3 regions of the Fretibacterium sp. genome follow, and region 2 is predicted to be linked to each of the others. Evidence: riboswitches for the same ligand, from Rfam matches in the RefSeq annotation. Region 2 holds a riboswitch; each other region holds the start of a gene.

Region 1 (7,002 bases), on a different contig from region 2:
TCTTTGCGTTTTCCATGTGGGCCACGTTCATCTTTCCCAGCTCCTCTCGCTCTCCGCTCTTCTGTTACCAAAAGGGCCTTTCCTTCTGTTGGGAAAGGCCCTTCTTTAAAATTAACCTCGACATGCCAAGCATTGAGCCGAGGATTCCTTCTGGTGGAGGCGGGGGGAATTGAACCCCCGTCCGACGTGGGCCAGCGTGACAGCGCTACAGGCTTAGTTTTCTTTTAATTGTCGTCAAAGGTGAGGCAGAAAACGGCCTTCCTTCTTCCAAGACCTCTGGTCTTTTTCACCCCAGCAAGATCCGACTGTGAGCGAAGCATCTGTCTAAAATGACGTCTCCGGCGAGCCAACAGACGAGCTCATCCTTCGACGTGGCAGGCCTAAGCCGCCAATGCGTAATCGTTATCGACGTTTATTCGTCTGCCCGAATGTTTAACGAGGATTACGGACATAACTCGACCTGCTCTGTCAGGCACTCCACGCGCCGTCGAAACCTGTCGCCCCCAATAAAACCGGCTTTATCATAAACTTCCCGACAACACGAACGGCGAGCCGCCAGCATGACGGGAAGAGCCGTCCTCTCAATCGTACCGCCCGTTGCGCCTCACCGCACGCGCCATGTCCCGCTTCGCGTCCCGGTCCGCAATGGCGTCCCGCTTGTCGTGTGCCGTCCTGCCTCGCGCCAGGGCCAGTTCCACCTTGGCTCGCCGCCCCTCCTTAATATAGACGGAGAGAGGGACCAGCGTCAAGCCCTTCTCGCGGACCCTGCCCTTCAACCGCAACAGTTCGTGGCGGTGGAGGAGCAGCTTACGCCGTCGCTCCGGCTCGTGATTGTAATACGTCCCCTTCTCGTAGGGGGAGATGTGCATCCCCACCAGCCAGAGCTCTCCCGCTTCCAGGGAGGCGTAGGAATCCTTGAGGTTCAGGTTCCCGGCGCGGACGCTCTTGATCTCCGTCCCCGTCAGGACGATCCCGCACTCGAAAGCGTCAACGATAAAATAATCATGCCTTGCCTTACGGTTCTGGGCCACCGTCTTATTCGCCTTCTCCGGCATCTCATCCTCCTCCCCAATTTCATTTAGCTCTTTATTCTATCACACAATCTTGCATTGACAAGAGGCTTTTCTTTGTAACCCCGCTGTCCGTTCCCGCTTCAGGCCAAACGCCCCAAAAACGGGAGGACATGCCCCCTGAGCCACGACGGGCAACTGGCGGCCTTGTTGATTTTTTGAGGACGTTCCATTAGAATGACATATTGTATCAAAAGGCTGTTTGTATATGGAAATGTGTCATCGTCCTCCCTGTCCGACGCGCGATACGGTGGGGACGGTGTAGATGGAATGGGGTGAGAGTCCCCGCGCGGCCGGCACTGTAAGCGTGAGCCCATGCTGAAGCGTCTCTTCGGGACGCCATGACGAACGTCAGTCACTGCGGCATCAGGCCGTGGGAAGGCAGGCATCGGGCGCTGGGGGTTCTCCCCCTGGATCGCAAGTCAGGAGACTTACGCATTTCCTCCGGAGGACGTTGGCCCCCTGCCCGGGGCGGACGTCTTGGCGCGTAAAAACGGACGCGCCGACCTTCTCGCTTGCAGAAGCGCAGAGGGCCGGCGCGTTTTTTCTGCGGCGCACCCAAGGTGCGGGCTTGCTGCCCGCAAGAGTTTTTCACTATTTTGGGGATTTTGGGAGGCAACGATGAAGAGAACGGTTTTTGCGGCGCTTTCCCTGGCGATGGTGCTCCTCTGCGGCACGGCCATGGCGAAGGACGAGATCGTCGTGTCGGGCGGCGACAACGCGGTGGCAGGGAAGTTCGACCCCGTCCGCGGGTATGGCGTCTGGGCGGTCGACATCTTTCATTGCCACTTGCTGAAGGCCGGCAGGGACAACCTGCTGGAGAAGGACCTGGCGACGGACGAGAAGGTCAGCGAAGACGGGCTGAAGTACACGTATGAAATTCGCGAGGATGCGAAGTTCGCCGACGGCCACCCCCTGACGGCGGAGGACGTCGTCTTCACGTTTGAGAGCACGAAAGCCGCCGCGTCGGCCGCGGACCTCTCGATGATGGAGAGCGTTCGGGCGATCGATAGCCGCACGGTGGAGTTCACGCTCTCCCGTCCGTGGTCGTTCTTTCCATACATCCTGAGTTACGTCGGCATCGTGCCGAAACACGCTTACAAGGAAGGGTACGGCGACATGCCGCTGGGCTCCGGCGCGTGGCGCATCGTGGACTTCCAGGTCGGGCAGCAGATGATCCTGGAGCCCAATCCGCACTATTACGGCAGGAAGTCCCCCTTCAAACGAGTGACGATCCTTAAGGTGGACGACGACGCCGCGCTGGCGGCAGCGAAGTCGGGACAACTGGACTTCGTCTTCATCCCGGCGGAGTTCGCGGCCGCAAAACAGGAGGTTCCGGGCATGAAGCTCCTGACGTTCGACACCTTCACCTCGCTGGCGATCAACCTGCCCGTCATCCCCGAAGGGGTCGGCTCAGGGGATGAGAGGGTGGGCAACAACGTGACCTGCGACCCGGCCATCCGCCGCGCGCTGAACGTCGGCATCAGCCGCCAGCTTCTGGTGGATCAGGCGCTGAGCGGGATGGGGAAGCCGTCCTTCACCATTGGCGGCGGCTGGCTGCCCTGGGCCTCGAAGCGGACGTTCGAGGACGGACGCCTGGAGGAGGCAAAGAAGATGCTTGAGGAGGCCGGCTGGGTGGATTCCGACGGCGACGGCATCAGGGAGAAGGACGGCCTGAAGGCGGAGTTCACGGTCAGGGGCCGCAGCAACGACATGCCCCGCTACAACGTGGTCGTCGCCGTGGCGGAGAGCGCCAAAGCGCTCGGCATCCGCATCGTCCCCCAATCCGCGCCCTGGGTTGAAGCGCGCCACGCCCGCGCCACGCCGACGTGCTGGGCGATCGGCTACCCCAGCCCTTCGGACTTCTACCTGTATTACCACTCTTCGCAGATCAACAAAGGCGCCATCGGCAATCCGCCCTCGTACTCCAATCCGGAGGTCGATGCGTTGATCGACAGCGCGCTGCGCGCCACGAACCGGGATGAGAGCGACAGGCTGTGGCAGCAGGCCGAGGAACTGGCGGACGCAGACGTGCCGTTCCTGTACGTTGCCTGCCCCCAGGACAGCTACCTCGTCCGCGACGGGCTGACGATACCGCCGCTTGGAAGGGTCAAGCCCAGGAACCAGGGCCGGGCGGGGCTGGAGAACCTGAACGAGTGGAGCTGGAGCGAATGATTCCAGGGGGAAGGAGAGGGGTTCGTGAGTAAGGGATTCGCACGGTACGTCGCGGGGTCTCTCGGGCGGCTGCTGCTCCTGCTCGTGTCCTGTTCCGCGCTCAGCTTTTTTCTAGTCACGGCGTCGCCCATGAAGGCAGTCGATGCCTTCCTCGGCGAGGTCAACGTTTCCGAGGAGCAGCGGGCCCATATCGAGGAGCAGTGGGACCTGAATCGACCGCCCCTGGAGCGCTACATCAAGTGGGCGGCGGCGGCCCTGCGGGGCGACCTCGGACAGTCCATAACGCATCACAAGCCGGTGTCGCAGGTGCTGGCGGAGCGCTTCAAGGCCTCGCTGCTTCTGATGGGCACGGCCTGGGCGCTGTCCGGCGTCCTGGGCCTGATCCTGGGGATCGTCGCCGGCGCGTGGCGGGGCGGTTGGCCGGACAGGGTGATCAAGACCTTCAGCCTGCTTCTGGCCTCGACCCCGGCGTTTTGGCTCGGACTCTTGATCCTGATCGTGTTCGCCGTGCAGCTGCAGTGGTTCCCCCTGGGGCTCTCCATCCCCATCGGGCGCGTGGCTGCGGAAACGACGTGGGCCGAACGGCTGCACCACCTCGCCCTCCCTGCGTTGACGCTGTCGATCACCGGCGTGGCAAACATCGCGCTGCACACCCGGCAGAAGCTGATCGACGTGCTGGACAGCGAATACGTCCTCTTCGCCCGCGCCCGCGGCGAGGCGCTGTGGCAGATCATCCGGCGCCACGGCCTGCGCAACATCGCCCTGCCGGCGGTCACGCTGCAGTTCGCCTCGGTCAGCGAGATATTCGGCGGCTCCGTGTTGGCGGAGAAGGTGTTCTCCTACCCCGGCCTGGGCAGCACCGCCGTCGAGGCCGGACTGCACGCGGACGCGCCGCTCCTGATGGGCATCGCCCTCTTCAGCGTGCTCTTCGTCTTCGCGGGGAACCTGGCCGCGAACGTCCTCTACGGGTTGATCGACCCGCACATTCGGGAGGGGGAGAAAGCCCATGGCTGAAGCAGCCGTCAAGGCGGTGCGCGGCCCGTGGCTGAATCGCCGCCGCAGGACGCTCTGTGCGATTGGGCTGGGGGCTATCCTCCTCGCGGGGATCTTCGTCTGGGGATCGCTCCTTGGCCCCGGCGACTATGGCCCCAACTACTCGGCGCGGTACGTCGCCCCCTGTGCCGACCATCCCTTCGGGACCGACAGCCTGGGGCGCGACATGTTCTTTCGCGTCGTCGCGGGCCTGTCGCTCAGCATCCGCATCGGCCTGATGGCTGCGGTCATCAGCTCGGTCATCGCGCTGGTCCTGGGGAGCCTGTCCGCCGTCTTCGGCGGCTGGGCGGACTCCGTCGTCAGCTACTGCGTTGACCTGTGCATGGGCGTGCCACACCTGATCCTGCTCATCCTCATCTCCATCGCCGCCGGAGGAGGCGCCGCGGGCGTCATCACGGGCGTCGCCGTCACGCACTGGCCGAACCTGACGCGCCTCATCCGCGCGGAAATCCTCCAGATCCGCTCCGCGCAGTACGTGCAGGTCGCGCGGAAGATGGGAAAGGGTCCGCTCCACATCGCTCTGCGGCACATCGTCCCTCACGTATTTCCACAGTACGCCGTCGGCCTGATCCTGCTGTTTCCGCACGCGATCCTTCACGAGGCCGGCATCACGTTTCTGGGCTACGGCCTGCCGCTCGACACGCCGGCCATGGGCGTCATCCTCGCGGAGTCCATGCGACACCTGGCGGCCGGCATGTGGTGGCTGGCGTTCTTCCCCGGCCTGGCGCTGCTCCTCGTCGTACAGCTTTTCGACGTCGTAGGCGACAGCCTGCGGGTGTTCGTCGACCCGCACGCTGCGAGGGAGTAGGGGGGACTGGAGATGGGCGAATTGAAAGACAGCCTCCTGAGAGTGTGCCACCTGGCCGTGAGCTTCGAGAGCTACGACACGCACCTTGAGAGGGTGGACTACTGCGCCATCACCGACCTGAGCGTGTCGTTGGAGCGTGGAGAGATCCTGGCCGTCGTTGGGTCGAGCGGCTCCGGCAAGAGCCTGCTGGCTCACGCGGTGCTGGGGATCCTGCCCGACAACGCGCGCGTTCGCGGCGAGATGTTCTACCGCGGCGCGGTCATGACGGACGGGATGAAGTCCCGCCTGCGCGGGCGGGAGATCGCGTTCATCCCACAGTCCGTTGCCTACCTCGATCCGCTGATGCGCGTGGGAGACCAGGTGTGCGGCACGGCGGGGGAAAGCGCTCGGGAGAGGCAACGGGCGGCCTTTCGTCACTTCAACCTGAAGCGCGAGACGGCGGATTCCTATCCCTTTCAGCTTTCGGGCGGAATGGCCCGGCGCGTCCTCCTGTCCACGGCGTTCGTCGCCGACCCGGAGCTTCTGATTGCGGACGAGCCGACACCTGGACTGGACCTGGAGCTGGCCATCGAGGCGCTGAAGGACTTTCGCGTCATGGCGGACCAGGGGAAGGGCATCCTCCTCATCACGCACGACATCGATTTGGCGCTTGGCGTGGCGGATAAGGTCGCGATTTTCCACGAGGGCCGCGTCGTGGAAACCGCCGCGGCGGCGGCCTTCAGCGGGGACGGCGCCGGCTTGAAGCACCCTTACAGCCGCGCCCTGTTTCGGTCTCTGCCCCAGAACGGGTTCTCCCTGGAGCGCTGCCCCGCGTGCGGGGCAAGCGAAGCGACGTGGGACGTGGACGAGGAAACGATGAGGTGCAGGTGCAGCGATGCTTGAGGTCAAGAACGTCGGGTTTCGTTACGGGGGCGGACCGTGGGTCCTGAAGGACGTGAGCCTTAAGGTCGCCGATGGGGAGCGCATCGCCATCCTTGGCCCCAGCGGCTACGGCAAGAGCACGTTGGCAAAGCTCATGGCCGGGTACGAACGCCCCGCGGAGGGCACGGTGCTGTGGAACAGTGCCCCGCTGCCCAGGCGCGGCTACTGCCCCGTTCAGTTGATCTACCAGCACCCGGAGCGGGCGCTCAACCCGCGTTGGAAGATGCGGCAGTCCCTGTTCGAGGCCGGAGCGCTGGACGAAGGCGTCCTGCGCGAGATGGGCATCCGGCCCCTGTGGTACGATCGCTGGCCCATCGAGCTGTCGGGCGGCGAGCTGCAGCGCTTCTGCGTGGCGCGCGTCATGCGGAGCGAAACGCGCGTCTTGATCGCCGACGAGATGACGACGATGCTGGACGCCTTGAGCCAGGCGCACATTTGGCGCTTCGTGCTGCATTACGCGGAGCGGCATGGCATGGCCGTGGTGGCGATAACGCACAACCGCGCTCTGGCGGAGCGCGTCGCGGACCGCATCATCCACATTCCAGAGCTGAATCACGTGCAGGTGGACCGCAGCAGCCTGTGACGTTGCCTGCGCCCCCGGTGCGCGAGGCGCAGAACGGATCGGGGAGGTATATTTTATTTTTAAGGAGGGCAACAGGTTGAGGTCTTTCAAGAGAGGTTTTTTGGCGTTTTTGTGCTGTGTGCTGTGCGCGCAAGGCGCGCTGGGCGCCGAGTTCGTCAAGTTTGTGGACGACAGCGGGCAGGAGGTGACGGTGCCGCGCTCGCCGGAACGTGTTCTCATCACGTCCATCATGCCTTTGACGAGCGTGTACTGCCTCTATCGCGGCGGCATTACAGGATTGATCGGCATCTCAGACGGCACGAAGGTGGCGGCACGGTACTCCTACCTTGCAAAGATGTTTCCGAAAATCCTCGATATTCCTTCCGACTTCATGAAGGGCGGCGAGGTGAACG
Region 2 (7,002 bases):
CGCGCCGTAGAGGGACTCCAGGACGCGCCCGTCCAGGGCCTCGACGGGCCCCTGAGAGCAGAACCGCCCTTCCTTCAGGGCCAGGTAGTCGTCGATGAAGGGAAGCGCTGCGTTGACGTCGTGCACCGCGGCGGCCACCGTCCGCCCCTCCCGCGCCAGCTCGCGCAGCAGGCCCAGGACGCGGGCCGCCTGATGGGGGTCCAGGGCTGAGGTGGGTTCGTCCAGCAGCAGCACGGGAGGGTCTTGGACCAGCACGCAGGCCAGGACCACCCGCTGCGCTTCGCCGCCCGACAGCGACGTCACGTTGCGCGACAGGAGGGAGCGCACTCCCACGCGCTCCGCCGCGGCCTCGATGAGCGCCTCGTCCTCCGCGTTCAGGGGCCGGGCGGGGAAACCGCGGTGGGGCAGCCGCCCCATCCCGATGACCTCCCAGACGGAGAAGGGGTAGAGCGGGCGAAAGTGCTGCGGCACGACGCCCACCAGCCGCCCGAACTGCCGCCGGGAAACGCCCCGCACCTCGCGCCCCAGGAGCGTCAACCCGCCGCCGTAGGGCAGGAGGCCGGCCATCGTGCGCAGGAGCGTGCTCTTGCCGCTGCCGTTGGGGCCGATCAGCGCGGTGAACCGCCCCGAGGACAGGTCCGCGGTCAGGCCCCGCAGGACCTGCCGGTCCCCGTAGCCGGCGGTCAGGTCCGCGAGGCGAAAGCAGGCGGCGCTCATGACCGCCGCCCCCGCCGGATCAGGAGCCAGCAGAAGAAGGGCCCGCCGATCAGCGCAGTGAGCACGCCAACGGGCAGCTCTCCAAGGGCCTGAGCCACGCCGTCCGCGGCCGCCAGCAGGCAGCCTCCGGCCAGGAAGGAGAGCAGGATCAGCGGCCGGTGCGCCGGGCCGACGGCCAGCCGCAGCAGGTGCGGCACCACGAGCCCCACGAAGCCGATGATGCCGAAGAAGCTCACCGAGGCCGCAGCGCCCAGGGAGGCCGCCAGGAGCAGAAGACACCGGAGGCGCCCCTCGTTGACGCCCAGCATCGCGCCCCGGCCGGAGCCCAGGGACATGGCGTCCAGCATGGGGGCACAGAAGAGCCCCGACGCCAGCACCAAGACCGTCGCGCCCCACACGGCCGCGCCGCCGGAGGCTCCGGCCCCCGAAAAGCTCCCCATCATCCACAGGACGATCGCGCCCAGCTTGTCGTCCGCCACCGCCTTGACGAACGTCACGCCCGCGGACAACACCGCGTTGGCGACGATGCCCGCCAGCACCAGCTGTCCTCCGCCCGCCCGCCAGGCGATGAGCCCCACGAGGCACAGGGCCCCCACGGCCCCCGCGAAGGCCGCGGGGATCACCGCTGCGGTGCCCAACAGGAGCCCCAGCGCCCCGCCGAAGGCCGCTCCGGCGGCGATGCCCAGCGTGTAGGGCTCCGCCAGGGGGTTCGCGAGGATGCCCTGCAGGAGCGCGCCGGAAACGCTGAGCAATCCGCCCGTCCCCAGTGCCGCAAACAGGCGGGGAAGCCGCACGGAGCGGATCACGAGCGCCTCCGGCAGGGAGGCCTCCGCCTCCGGCAGGCGCGGGGACAGCAGATACAGCACGCGGGGAAGCGGGATATCCCACTCCCCCAGCGTGACGCGCCACACGACCGTGCAGGCAAGAGCGAGGAGAAGCGCCCCGCCGACGGCCCAGGCCCTGCGGCTCTGCGCCCTGCGGCAGGCCGCGATCTCAGTCATCGAGGAAACGCGCCCGCGCTACATCATCTCACGGATGCGCTCAACGAAGCTCTTCGCGATGTTCTCGTCCTGTCCCAGCCCAACCAGGTAGGGCGTGATGTCCTTGTAGCCCGCCTTCTTCAGCACGTTCAGCCAAGACTCCTCGTCGTCCGCGCCGGCCAGGTCGTTGTTGGCGTGGTCGCCCGCGACGATCATCAGCGGGGAGATCACCAGCTTGCGGACGTCCTTGTGGCGCTTGAGGGCGCGGATGACGTCCTCCACCTTGGGCTCGGCCTCCACGGTGCCGAGGAAGAAGCGACCGTAGGCGACCTTGTCGAGGGAGAACTGCAGCTGGCTGTACATGGCGTGGGCAATGTGCTCCGGCGTGCCGTGCCCCATGAGGACGATGGCCGTCCCCTTGTCCTTCAGCTGCTTCTCAAAGCGGGTCATCAGGAGCTTGGCCATCTTGTCGCAGTCCTCCACGCCATTGAGGCAGGGGGCTCCAAGGGCGATCTTCTTGAAGCCGTACTTGCCCTTCAGGGACGCAAAGGCGTCCACGACGTTCTGCATCTCGTCGTACTCCTCGCCGGGGATGATGTGCGTCGGCATGACGTACACGTGGGTGAAGCCCTCGTCGTTCATCGCGGCAAGCGCCTGCACCGGCGTCGGCACGACCTCGTTGCGCTCGCGGGCAATCTTGCGGCGGATGATGTTTGACGTGAAGGCGAGGCGGACCTCCGCGTCGGGGAAGGCCTTCTTCGCCGCCTCCACCAGGTTGTCGATGGCGGGACGGGCCTCCGGCATGGACGTGCCGAAGGACGACACCAGGATTCCCACCTTGTCGGGCTTCGCGTCGTCGTGGCCGGACCACGCCGGGGAAGCCGAAAGCAGCGCCGCAGCGACCAGCATTACGCAGACAAACTTGTTCATGACACATACCTCCATCGTGATAAGGATACCCCTGCCCTCGCAGGGTAGAGCGCAGCCTGGCGAAAAGGCGTGAAAAAAGGAGGCACGGCATCGCGCCGGGCCTCCTTCGCCGTATGCGGTTCGCAGTCTGCGTCCTGCAGCAGCACCGGAGGGTTGCCCACGCAAATGCCCATCGGTCCTCGTGCAGGGTCAATATCCTGACTTCCCTTCCTCCTCGTCCGCGCCCTTCCCAAAGGGTTTTCTTCAGTGGGCCTTACCTGCGGACTCGTCCGGGTCACAGTGGCGGGGCCGCGCGGGGTTTGCACCCGCTTCCTGGCCCTGCGACGCCTTATTTAAGGCTATTTAAGCACATCGCCCCTCCGCTGTCAAATCCCTGCGGGGGCCACTGGCGCGGCTTTTATTTTTCCTCCCCTCGTGTTAAGATGACGGCACAGTTCAGGTCAAGGCCGTGCGGCAGCGCGCAAGCGCTCCAAGAGGGAAGGGGGTGCGAGTCCCCCGCAGCTTCCACTACTGTAAGCGAGGACGAGAGGACATCACGCCACTGTTCCGGCAGGACGCCGGGGCGGGAAGGCGTCCTCGAGGAGGAATCGCAAGCCAGGAGACCTGCCCCACGCGCCGCAGCAGGAACTCCCGGGACAGGGGAGCGGCGGCTCTTTTCCAAATCTTTGCGTGTGCGCGCCGAGGAACCCCGTCCGTGGAGGGCGGGGTTTTTATTTTTATCGTGCGCTTCGCGCTTGTTTTTGGAGAAGGGAGGTGGCAGCGGAGAGAGGGTCCGCGGCGTCTGCGTTTTGTCGTTTGCATCACTGTCAGCGAATCAAGGAGGAAATTTTGATGAGAAAGAGATTCTTTGTCTTTGCGCTCTGCGCTGCGGCCGCGCTCCTGCTGGCCTTGTCCCCGGCGGAGGCCGCGCGGACGGCATACCCCGTCACGATCGACAACGGGGATCGGCAGGTGACGTTCGAGAAGGCGCCGGAGCGGGTCGTGACCAACGGCGACGGCAACATCATCGAGCTGATGTTCGCCCTCGACCTGGACGACAAGCTCGCCGGCTACGCGGGCTTCCCGGAGTACGGCGGCCAGGTCGCGCCGGACCACCAGGAGAGGCTCAAGAAGATCCCCGTCGCCGCACCGGGCTACATCACGCTTGAGGTGCTGCTGGGGCAGAAGCCGGACCTCTTCCTGTCCGGCTACCAGTACGGGACGAGCGTTCCGGGTGACACGTCGGCCGGGGCCATCACGCCGGACGAGCTGGAGAAGCACGGCGTCAAGTGCTACAACATCACGGAGTCCCTGATCCGCGTCATGAAAAAGCCCCCGGTGAGCCTTGAGGACACCTACACGGACCTGAGGAACCTGGGCGTCATCTTCGACGTGCAAGACCGCGCGGAGCAGCGCATCGCCGCCATGAAGGAGCGCGCCGCAGCCGTTGAGGCCAAGCTGGCGGACGTGGACACAGCGAAGCCGATCGGCGTCTTCATCTATCAGACGTGGAACGCGCCGGACCAGCCCCCGCGCACGGTGGGCGGCCAGGCCATGCCAAGCGCCCTGATGAAGATGGCGAAGGCCCGCAACGTCTTTGACGACATCGACGACAGCTACGTCAAGGTCACCTGGGAGGACGTCGTGGGGCGCAATCCGGACGTCATCCTGCTCCTGGAGTGCGGAAACGCCAACGGCGCGGAGCGGAAGAAGCTCCTGATGGAGGACCCCGTCCTTCAGGGCGTGAAGGCGATCCAGGACGACCGCGTCATCGTCATGCGGGTTGAGGAAACGTATCCGGGCCCCCGGGCCGTCGACGGCCTCGAGGCTATCGCCCGGGCGCTCTACCCCGACCGGTTCTAGCCGCACCCAGCCTGCGGACCCCTCATGAGCCCTCTCTCCCCCTTCAGGCGGACGGGCGCTCCGGCGCTCGTCCTCCTCGCCCTCCTGCTCCTGACGATGACCTTCGGCGTTTCCATCGGCCCGGTGCCCATCCCCTTCGGAAGGGTCTGGGGTATCGTCCTGCATCAGGTCTTCCCCGACTGGCAGGCCATGGCCCAGGACTGGCCGCAGAACGAGGTCAGCATCGTCTGGCAGCTCCGGCTCCCCCGCGTGATCCTGGGGGCCATCGTCGGGGCCGGGCTGATGATGGCCGGCGCGGCCATTCAGTCGCTGGTGCGCAACTCCCTGGCGGACCCCTACCTGCTCGGCATCTCCTCCGGCGGCTGCGCAGGCGCGGTGGCGGCCATCCTGCTCCTGGGGAAGGTCTTGGGCAGCAGCTACACCGGCCTCTCCACCGTCTTCATCCTGGCCTTTCTCGGCTCCCTCCTGGCCTTCGGCCTCGTCCTTATCATCGCGGCGCAGGGGGAAGGGCTCACGCCCATGCGCATGATCCTGTCGGGGCTCGCCGTCAGCTACGCCTTCACGGCCCTCACGAACTTCATGGTCTACTTCAACCAGCGGAGCGGGGCGGAGAGCGCGATGTTCTGGATGCTGGGGGGCCTGGGCGGCGCGCGGTGGGACCGGCTTCCCATCCCCCTCGCGGTCACCTCGGCCTGCCTCGTCCTCCTCGTCCTTCAGGGGCGCTCCCTCAACGCGCTGATGCTGGGGGACGAGAGCGCGGCGGCGCTGGGCGTAGACGTCCGGCGCTTCAGGCGCTTCCTGTTCGCGCTCACGTCGCTCCTGACGGGAACGCTGGTCGCCGTCAGCGGCTCCATCGGCTTCGTCGGGCTCGTGGTGCCGCACGCCATGCGCATGACCGTCGGCGCGGACCACCGGCGCATCCTGCCCCTGGGGGCGCTGGTCGGCGCCATCTTCCTCATCCTGGCGGACGCCTTCTCCCGCGCGGTCCTGGCGCCCCGTGAGCTCCCCCTCGGCGTCGTGACGGGCTTCGTCGGCGCGCCGTTCTTCATCTGGCTCCTCAGGCGGAGCGGGCGGCAGGGCCGGCCATGAGCGCAAAGCTCGAGGTCGAGGCCCTCCGGTGGGGCGCGGAGGGTCGCCCCATCGTCCAGGGCGTTTCGCTCACGGTGGAGGAGGGCGAGTTCGTGGGCGTCATCGGCCCGAACGGCAGTGGGAAGTCCAGCCTGCTGCGCTGCATCTACCGCGCCAACCGGCCCCAGGGCGGCACCGTCCTCCTGGACGGCCGCGACCTGTGGCGGATGCCGGTGAAGGAGGCCGCGCGGCACGCCGCCGCCGTGCCGCAGGAGATGCCGACGCAGTTCGAGTTCACCGTCCGCGAGATCGTGGCCATGGGGCGTTATCCCCACAAGGGCCCCTTCAGCGGCGCCGACGCACGGGACGAGGAGCTCGTCGAGCGGGCGCTCGATTACGTCGGGATGTCCCCCTGCGCCGACCGGACGTTTGCGTCGCTGTCGGGCGGCGAGAAGCAGCGCGCGCTCATCGCGCGGGCCATCGCCCAGGACGCCGGCCTTCTGCTCCTGGACGAGCCGACGAACCATCTGGACGTCTACTATCAGCTGGAGATCCTGGACCTGATCCGCAGCGCCGGCGTCAGCTGCCTCGTCGTGATGCACGACCTGAACCTGGCCGCGCAGCACTGCGACCGGCTGTACATCATGCACGACGGGCGCGTCGTCGCCGGCGGAAGGCCGCGGGACGTCCTGACGCCGGAGCTGATCCGCCGCGTGTACCGCGTGGAGGCGGAGGTCACGACCGCGCCGGGCGGCGCGCCCCACGTGCTGTTCCTCCGCGCCCTCAAGCCGCAGGGAGCGGAGGATCGGGCCCCCACCCTCCCCTTCACCGGGACACGCGGATGACGCCGCCGCGCCGGTCCTCGCCCGAGTTCCACATCCGCCGCAGGCTCAGCCAGTGCGGCTTGCCGTAGGTGACGGCCTCCACCATCAGGTCGTCCCCTACCTCCTCGTATCCGGCCAGGTTGAACCAGTGCCACTCAAAATCCTCCAGCCCGTCGTCCTGGTGGCGCAGCATCAGGTAGGGGACGGGAAGGCCGCTCCCCAGTTGCTCCCGAACCACTCCGCGCGCCTCCTCAAAGGGCACCGTGCCGGACAACCCCTCCAGGCGCCGGCCGCTGCCGCCGGCGTCGCGCCAGTACTGCGACAGCCCCTCGATATAGATTTCAAGGAAGTCGATCCCGTGGGAACGCGGCGACAGGTAGGGCTTCATGTCCCTGGCGAAGCGGATGAAGTCCTCCCGATTGAGGTGGCGCAGGTCATAGGGGTAGAGGCTCGCGGCGTCCTCGCGGAGCGCCAGGTAGATGCACAGGTCGCACGCCGTCACCGCGGCGCACCCGCCGTGGTACATGTCCCACTCCGGAAACCAGTCCTGATTTCCCCCCAGCCCATCCTCGATTTGAATGTAGTCCAGCTCGTTCTTCATCGTCCACCTCTGGCGCCCTCACGAATTTTTTGCAGCATTT
Region 3 (5,914 bases), on a different contig from region 2:
CTGAAGGGCAGAGGAGCTCTCGCCCAGCAGGGTGTCCGACTTGCCCATCAGCCCGCCGACGCTCTCCATCGAGGCCAGCAGGTCCCCCGATATCTTCGCGAGCTCCTCGGACTGACGCGAGTTCTCGGCCACGCCGGTCCGGATGCGGGAAACCACCTCGCCGATGGAGCCCGCCGTCCGATTCAGCATCCCCGATATCCTGGAGAACTCATCCTTGCCGGAGTCGTCGAAGTGGGTCGAGAGGTCGCCCGCCTCCAGCTCCTCCATGAGGTCGGTCATCCGGCGCACGGAGCGCGTCATACCCCGAATGATGCAGAAGAAGGAAACTCCGACGATGATCAGCGGCGTGACCGCGACGCCCAGCAGGATCAGGAGCAGGGTCTTGAGGATGCCGGAGATCACGGAATAGGGGAAGAACGCGCCAAGGTAGAGGTCGTACCCCACAGGAGCGTAGAACATCAGGCGCCGCTCACCCTCGTGGGTGTACTCGGTGACCCCGCTCTCGCCCGCCGTCATCCGCCGAACCGTCTGGCGGACGCTTTCCGGAGAGGCCGGGTCCGTCAGGAGGTTGGTCTTCATGACCTGCTCCTTCTTGGGGGAGGCGACGATCAGGCCGTCCTTCCGGATCAGGACCCCGGAGCCCTGGCCGAAGACCTTCAGGGCCGCCGTCTGCGAGCTGATCTGGTCCACGTCCAGGTCCGCGCCGACGACTCCCAGGAGCTTCCCTGCGTCGTCCCGGACGGCGACGGCCATGGTGATCCCAAGGCTGTTGGTCGCTGCAATGATGTAAGGCTCTGAGCAGATGACCTCGCCGTCCCTGGCCGCGACCGCGAGCTTGTACCAGGGGCGAGTCCGGGCGTCGAAGTCGTCGGGGGCCTTCCAGCCGCCTCCGTCCGCAAAACGGCCGTCCGACTCATAACCCCAGAACAGCTCCTTGATGCCGTTCGGCCTGTTCTTGGCCAGAAGGGCGGCGGCGGCCCGAGCCACCTCGTCCTTAGAAACCGCCTCGAAGTTCACGAACGCATACCGCAGCGATTCGGCGGAGGCCGAGAGGACCGCGGAGGATCGGGTCAGGACGCCTCGAAAAATCTGGGCCGATTGGGATACGCTCTCCACTCCGGCCCCCTTCAAAACGGAGGACAGCGTTGAGCCGCCCCAGAGGTAAACGACCCCGATCATCAAGAACAACACCAGGAAAACCGCCGCGACCGTCCCCAACATCTTGCTCCGAATCGTCATCTTTTCGTCTCCCTTGCTAAGCAAAAAACCGAACAAACATCCCATAGTGCCATAGCACAAACGCACAAACCCGGAGGACCGCTCCTGCCGGACGCTCTTCCGGCTCGCCAAAACGCCTGCCCTCCGGGATGGAAAAACAACTTTGTTAATTATAATACGCAACCCCAAAGATCGGCAATACCTCTGAAAAACTCTTGACAATCTGTTGAGGGGATGCTATTTTGTTAATAATCAAAGTTTAACCCCACTTTTGGGGAGTACGCGAGAGCGAGGACGAGAGCTAATGAAACGCGACGGAGAGGCCTCAGCGCAGGTTCGGAACAACGGGATGTGGTGGTGGCAGCCTTAAGCTGCCCTCTGTCCGCGCGCGTTGAAGAAGAAAGCGCTTTAAGGGCCGGAGGGAATCAACCCTCCGGCCCTTTTGTATTGTGAGAGCGTCACAGCCCGGGGCCGACCTTTTGGCCCCGGGCTTTTTTGTATCCCAAAAATTTTATACTTTATTCAGGAGGAGATTGCAATGGCAAACGACGTCGAGAGAAAAGCGATGGTCACGGGGTTCTTTGGGGAGTACGGCGGGCAGTTCATCCCCGAGCCTTTGAAGAAGCGCTTGGACGAATTGGACGAGGCCTTCCGGGACGCGATGGCGGACGAGGCGTTTCAGGAGGAGTACCTGGCGCTCCTCAGGGACTACGTGGGGCGTCCCTCGGCGCTGACGGAGTGCCGCAACATCTCGAAGGACCTGGGCGGGGGGCGGCTCTTCCTGAAGCGGGAGGACCTGAACCACAGCGGCGCGCACAAGATCAACAACTGCATCGGGCAGATCCTTCTAGCCCGGCGCATGGGGGCGAAGCGAATCATCGCTGAGACGGGCGCGGGGATGCACGGCACGGCCTCGGCCATGGCCGCCGCGCTCTTTGGCATGGAATGTACCGTGTACATGGGAGCCCTGGACATGGAGCGCCAGAGCCCTAACGTGGAGCGTATGCGGGCCATGGGGACCCGCGTCGTGGCGGTGACGGAGGGGCAGCAGACCCTCAGGGAGGCGGTGGATAAGGCCCTGTCCGTCTACGTGGAGGAGCCGGACACCTTCTACCTTTTGGGCTCGGCCGTCGGGCCGCACCCGTACCCCTCCATCGTGCGGGAGTTCCAGAGCGTCATCGGGCGTGAGGCGCGGGAGCAGTTCCTGAAGCGCGAGGGGCGCCTGCCGGACTACGCCGTCGCCTGCGTCGGAGGGGGCAGCAACGCCATCGGGCTCTTCTCGGCCTTCCTCGACGACGCGGAGGTCCGGCTGGTGGGGGTGGAGCCGGCCGGCCGGGGGACGGACCGACTGGGAGACCACGCGGCGACGCTGGCCTTCGGGACCCCGAAGGTCTTTCAGGGGTTCAAGAGTTACGTCTTGGCGGACGCAGATGGAGAGGCCGCCCCCGTCTACTCGATCTCCGCGGGGCTCGACTACCCCGGCGTGGGGCCGGAACACGCCTGGCTGAAGGACACGGGGCGGGCCCGTTACGAGAGGGTGACCGACGAGGAGGCCCTCGCCGCGTTCCGGACCCTCTGCCGGCGGGAGGGCATCCTGCCGGCGCTCGAGAGCAGCCACGCGCTGGCCTGGGCGCTGCGCCTCCTGCCCACTCTCGGCAAGGACAAGACGGTCCTGGTCAACCTGTCGGGGCGCGGGGACAAGGACTTTCACTCGATCCCCGAGGCGTACAGGAGCTGATTTTCAGAATATATTCTGCGCGGAGGCAGGCCCCCTGCCTCCGCGCTTTTGCCCTTTCAGGGCGCCCCGAAGTCGCAAACCTACGTTATAATACAAAAGTTAACGAAAATTTTTTCTGCGGTTGCAGGGAATCCGGTGCGAAACCGGAGCGGCCCGGCCACTGTAATCACGACGAGCCCGCAGGTCAGCCACTGCCGCAAGGCGGGAAGGCGCGGGCGAAGGATGAGTGAGAGCCAGGAAACCTGCCGGGAAAGACCTTCCCCTTCCGCGTGGAGGCGGGCGGCTTGTCGTCCTGTCGTGCCAGGGTGCGGCGGGACCCGGATTGCGTTGGGCAGCGGAGCTGCCGGACGGGACGTCTGTCCTGTCCAAAGACCTTGGGGCGGTGCAGGACCGCGCCGTCGCCAGAACGGGAGGAATCGCATATGAGCAATGCAAAAGAACCGGGGGCGGGGGGCCAGACAGCTGCCGCGCACCTTCCCGACGTCGCCTTCGACGAGTTCACCCCTCTGAGCTACGAGGCGTGGAAGGAGGCGGCCACCGCGGCCCTGAAGGGCGCGCCCTTCGACAAGAGGATGTTCACCAAGACCTACGAGGGCATCACCCTGAACCCGATGTACACGGCGGAGGACACGGGGGCCCTGAGGGCCGCGCGCACCTACCCCGGTTCCTACTCCCTGAGGGGCAACGAGGCCTCCGGCAACCTGAAGCGCGCGTGGGAGATCGTGCAGTTCTGCGATGAGGCGTTGCCCCAGGAAGCCCACCGGAACCTGCTCCACGAGCTGGAGCGCGGGGCCACCTCCGTCGCCTTCCGCCTGGACCCTCGGACGGAGGCGGGGCTGGATGCCGACGCGCCGGGGACGGACGGAGCGGGTGTCTCGCTCTCCACGCTGGAAGACGTCGAGGCCCTGCTGAAGGGCCTGCTGGACCGACCCCTGGCGATCTATGCCGGGGCCTCCGCGGCACCCCTGCTTGGCTTCGTGGACGCGCTGGCCAAAAAGGAGGGCGTCGCCCCAAGGACGCTTTCGGGCTGCGTGGGGGCGGACCCCATGGGCTGCCTGCTGGCGACGGGAGGCTTGCCCGCGCCCCTGGAGCAGCTCTGGGACGAGATGGCGGAGACGATCCGCTGGGCCGAGGCCGCCGGCTCCCCGCTGCGCACGGTCCTGGTCCGCGGCAGCGTGCCGCATGACGGCGGTGCGGACGCGGCCCAGGAGGCCGCCTGCGCCATGACGGCCTCCATCGAGACCTTGCGCGCCATGCTGGCGCGGGGCATCTCGGTGGAGCAATTCGCCCGCCGGCTGCGCTTTGAGTTTTCGCAAGGGGCCAACTTCTTCATGGAGATCGCGAAGCTGCGCGCCGCGCGCATCGCGTGGGCTCAGATCGCGGAGAGCTTCGGCGGCGGCGAAGAGGCCCGGAAGTCCCAGATTTTCGCCCGCACCTCCCGCTTCACCCGAACGGTGTACGACCCCTACGTCAACATGCTGCGCGGTGCCACGGAGGCGTTTTCAGCGATCGTGGGCGGCGTGGAGGGGCTGACCGTCGGCTGCTTTGACGAGGCGCTGCGGCCAGGCTCCGAATTCTCGCGCCGCGTGGCCCGCAACGCCCAGATCATGCTTCAGAAGGAGTTCAACCTGCGGGAGCCCATTGACCCCGCGGGAGGTTCCTGGTATCTGGAGGCCCTGACGGACGAGCTGAGCCGCAGGGTCTGGGCCAAGCTTCAGGAGATCGAGGGCCGGGGCGGCTTCCTGGAGAGCGTCAAGGCGGGCGTGCTGCAGGAGGACGTGGCCGGGACCCTCGCGAGCCGCTGGAAGAACCTGGCGAAGCGCTCCGACCGCGCCGTCGGCACGAACATGTACCCCAACATGAGCGAGCCCCTGCCGGAGTTCGGGTCGCCGGACTGGGAGGGGCTAAGGGAGGAGCGTCTGCGGGCGCTGAAGGGCGCCCGGGGGGCGCGGGACGACGCCGGGGTGAAGAAGGCCCTCGAGGGGCTGTCGGGCGACGGCCTGATCGGGAAGGTCGCCGCAGCGGCCGAGGCCGGCGCCACGCTGGGCGAGGTACGGGCCGCGCTGGCGGGCGGGAGGGGCGACGTCGCGGCGGAGCCCGTACGACCCCACCGCTGGACGGAGCAGTTCGAGGAGCTGAGGGCCAGGACGGAGGCCTACAGGGCGCGGACGGGTGATAACTTCCGCGTCTTTCTGGCCAACATGGGGCCCATCCCCCAGCACAAGGCACGGGCGGACTTCATCTCGAGCTTCATGGAGGTGGCCGCCTTCGAGATGCTCCGCAACGACGGCTTCGAGACGCCGGAGGCGTGCGCGGAGGCCGCCGCCGCGAGCGGTGCGGAGATCGCGGTGATCTGCTCCACGGACGCCACGTACCCTGAGGTGGTGCCGCCGCTGGCGCGGGCGATCAAGGAGCGGGCGCCGAAGATGGGCGTCTACCTGGCCGGAGAGCCGGCCCCGGAGTTCAAGGACGCCTACGTCGAGGCCGGCGTGGAAGGCTTCATCAGCGTCCGCTCGAACTGTCTTGAGACTTTGTCCGGATTTCAGAAGATGAAGGGGATGTTCTAAAGATGTCCGTATCGTATAAAAACCCGGATTTTACGCAAATTTCGCTGAACTGCCCCACTTCCGGCCCGGACTTTGACGAGGCGGTCTGGAGCCGCAACTTCAAGGCGGAGACGGGGTCTGAACCCGAGGCGATGACGACCCGCACGATGGAGCAGATCGACGTCCCCCCCCTCTACACGGAGGCGAAGGGCGGGCACTTCGCCCATTTGGCCTTCGACAAGCCGGGGCTGCCGCCCTTCCTGCGGGGACCCTACCCCACGATGTACGTCACGCGCCCCTGGACGGTGCGCCAGTACGCCGGCTTCTCCACTGCCGAGGAGAGCAACGCCTTCTACCGGCGCAACCTGGCCGCGGGCCAGAAGGGCCTCTCCATCGCCTTCGACCTGGCGAC

What was found. A riboswitch is a leader RNA that binds a small molecule or an ion and turns the genes downstream of it on or off. The one in region 2 is predicted to bind cobalamin.
Region 1: another riboswitch for cobalamin. It lies ahead of ACO41U_RS08885 (ABC transporter substrate-binding protein); the one in region 2 lies ahead of ACO41U_RS01345 (ABC transporter substrate-binding protein).
Region 3: another riboswitch for cobalamin. It lies ahead of ACO41U_RS09545 (methylmalonyl-CoA mutase family protein); the one in region 2 lies ahead of ACO41U_RS01345 (ABC transporter substrate-binding protein).

What each region holds. Positions count from the first base shown of each region.
Region 1 is NZ_DBHLDX010000069.1:113-7,114, forward strand. It holds RNA gene ssrA (transfer-messenger RNA) at 152-505, opposite strand; gene smpB (SsrA-binding protein SmpB) at 582-1,055, opposite strand; cobalamin riboswitch at 1,273-1,523, shown strand; gene ACO41U_RS08885 (ABC transporter substrate-binding protein) at 1,692-3,245, shown strand; gene ACO41U_RS08890 (ABC transporter permease) at 3,270-4,259, shown strand; gene ACO41U_RS08895 (ABC transporter permease) at 4,252-5,106, shown strand; gene ACO41U_RS08900 (ATP-binding cassette domain-containing protein) at 5,119-5,988, shown strand; gene ACO41U_RS08905 (ABC transporter ATP-binding protein) at 5,981-6,610, shown strand; gene ACO41U_RS08910 (ABC transporter substrate-binding protein) at 6,687-7,002, shown strand, end outside.
Region 2 is NZ_DBHLDX010000004.1:6-7,007, forward strand. It holds partial or broken gene ACO41U_RS01330 (ABC transporter ATP-binding protein) at 1-717, opposite strand, end outside; gene ACO41U_RS01335 (FecCD family ABC transporter permease) at 714-1,718, opposite strand; gene ACO41U_RS01340 (sirohydrochlorin cobaltochelatase) at 1,737-2,627, opposite strand; cobalamin riboswitch at 2,798-2,973, opposite strand; cobalamin riboswitch at 3,062-3,252, shown strand; gene ACO41U_RS01345 (ABC transporter substrate-binding protein) at 3,459-4,469, shown strand; gene ACO41U_RS01350 (FecCD family ABC transporter permease) at 4,494-5,558, shown strand; gene ACO41U_RS01355 (ABC transporter ATP-binding protein) at 5,555-6,382, shown strand; gene ACO41U_RS01360 (hypothetical protein) at 6,363-6,962, opposite strand.
Region 3 is NZ_DBHLDX010000085.1:232-6,145, reverse strand. It holds partial or broken gene ACO41U_RS09555 (methyl-accepting chemotaxis protein) at 1-1,239, opposite strand, end outside; gene trpB (tryptophan synthase subunit beta) at 1,784-2,956, shown strand; cobalamin riboswitch at 3,058-3,220, shown strand; gene ACO41U_RS09545 (methylmalonyl-CoA mutase family protein) at 3,379-5,523, shown strand; partial or broken gene ACO41U_RS09540 (methylmalonyl-CoA mutase family protein) at 5,526-5,914, shown strand, end outside.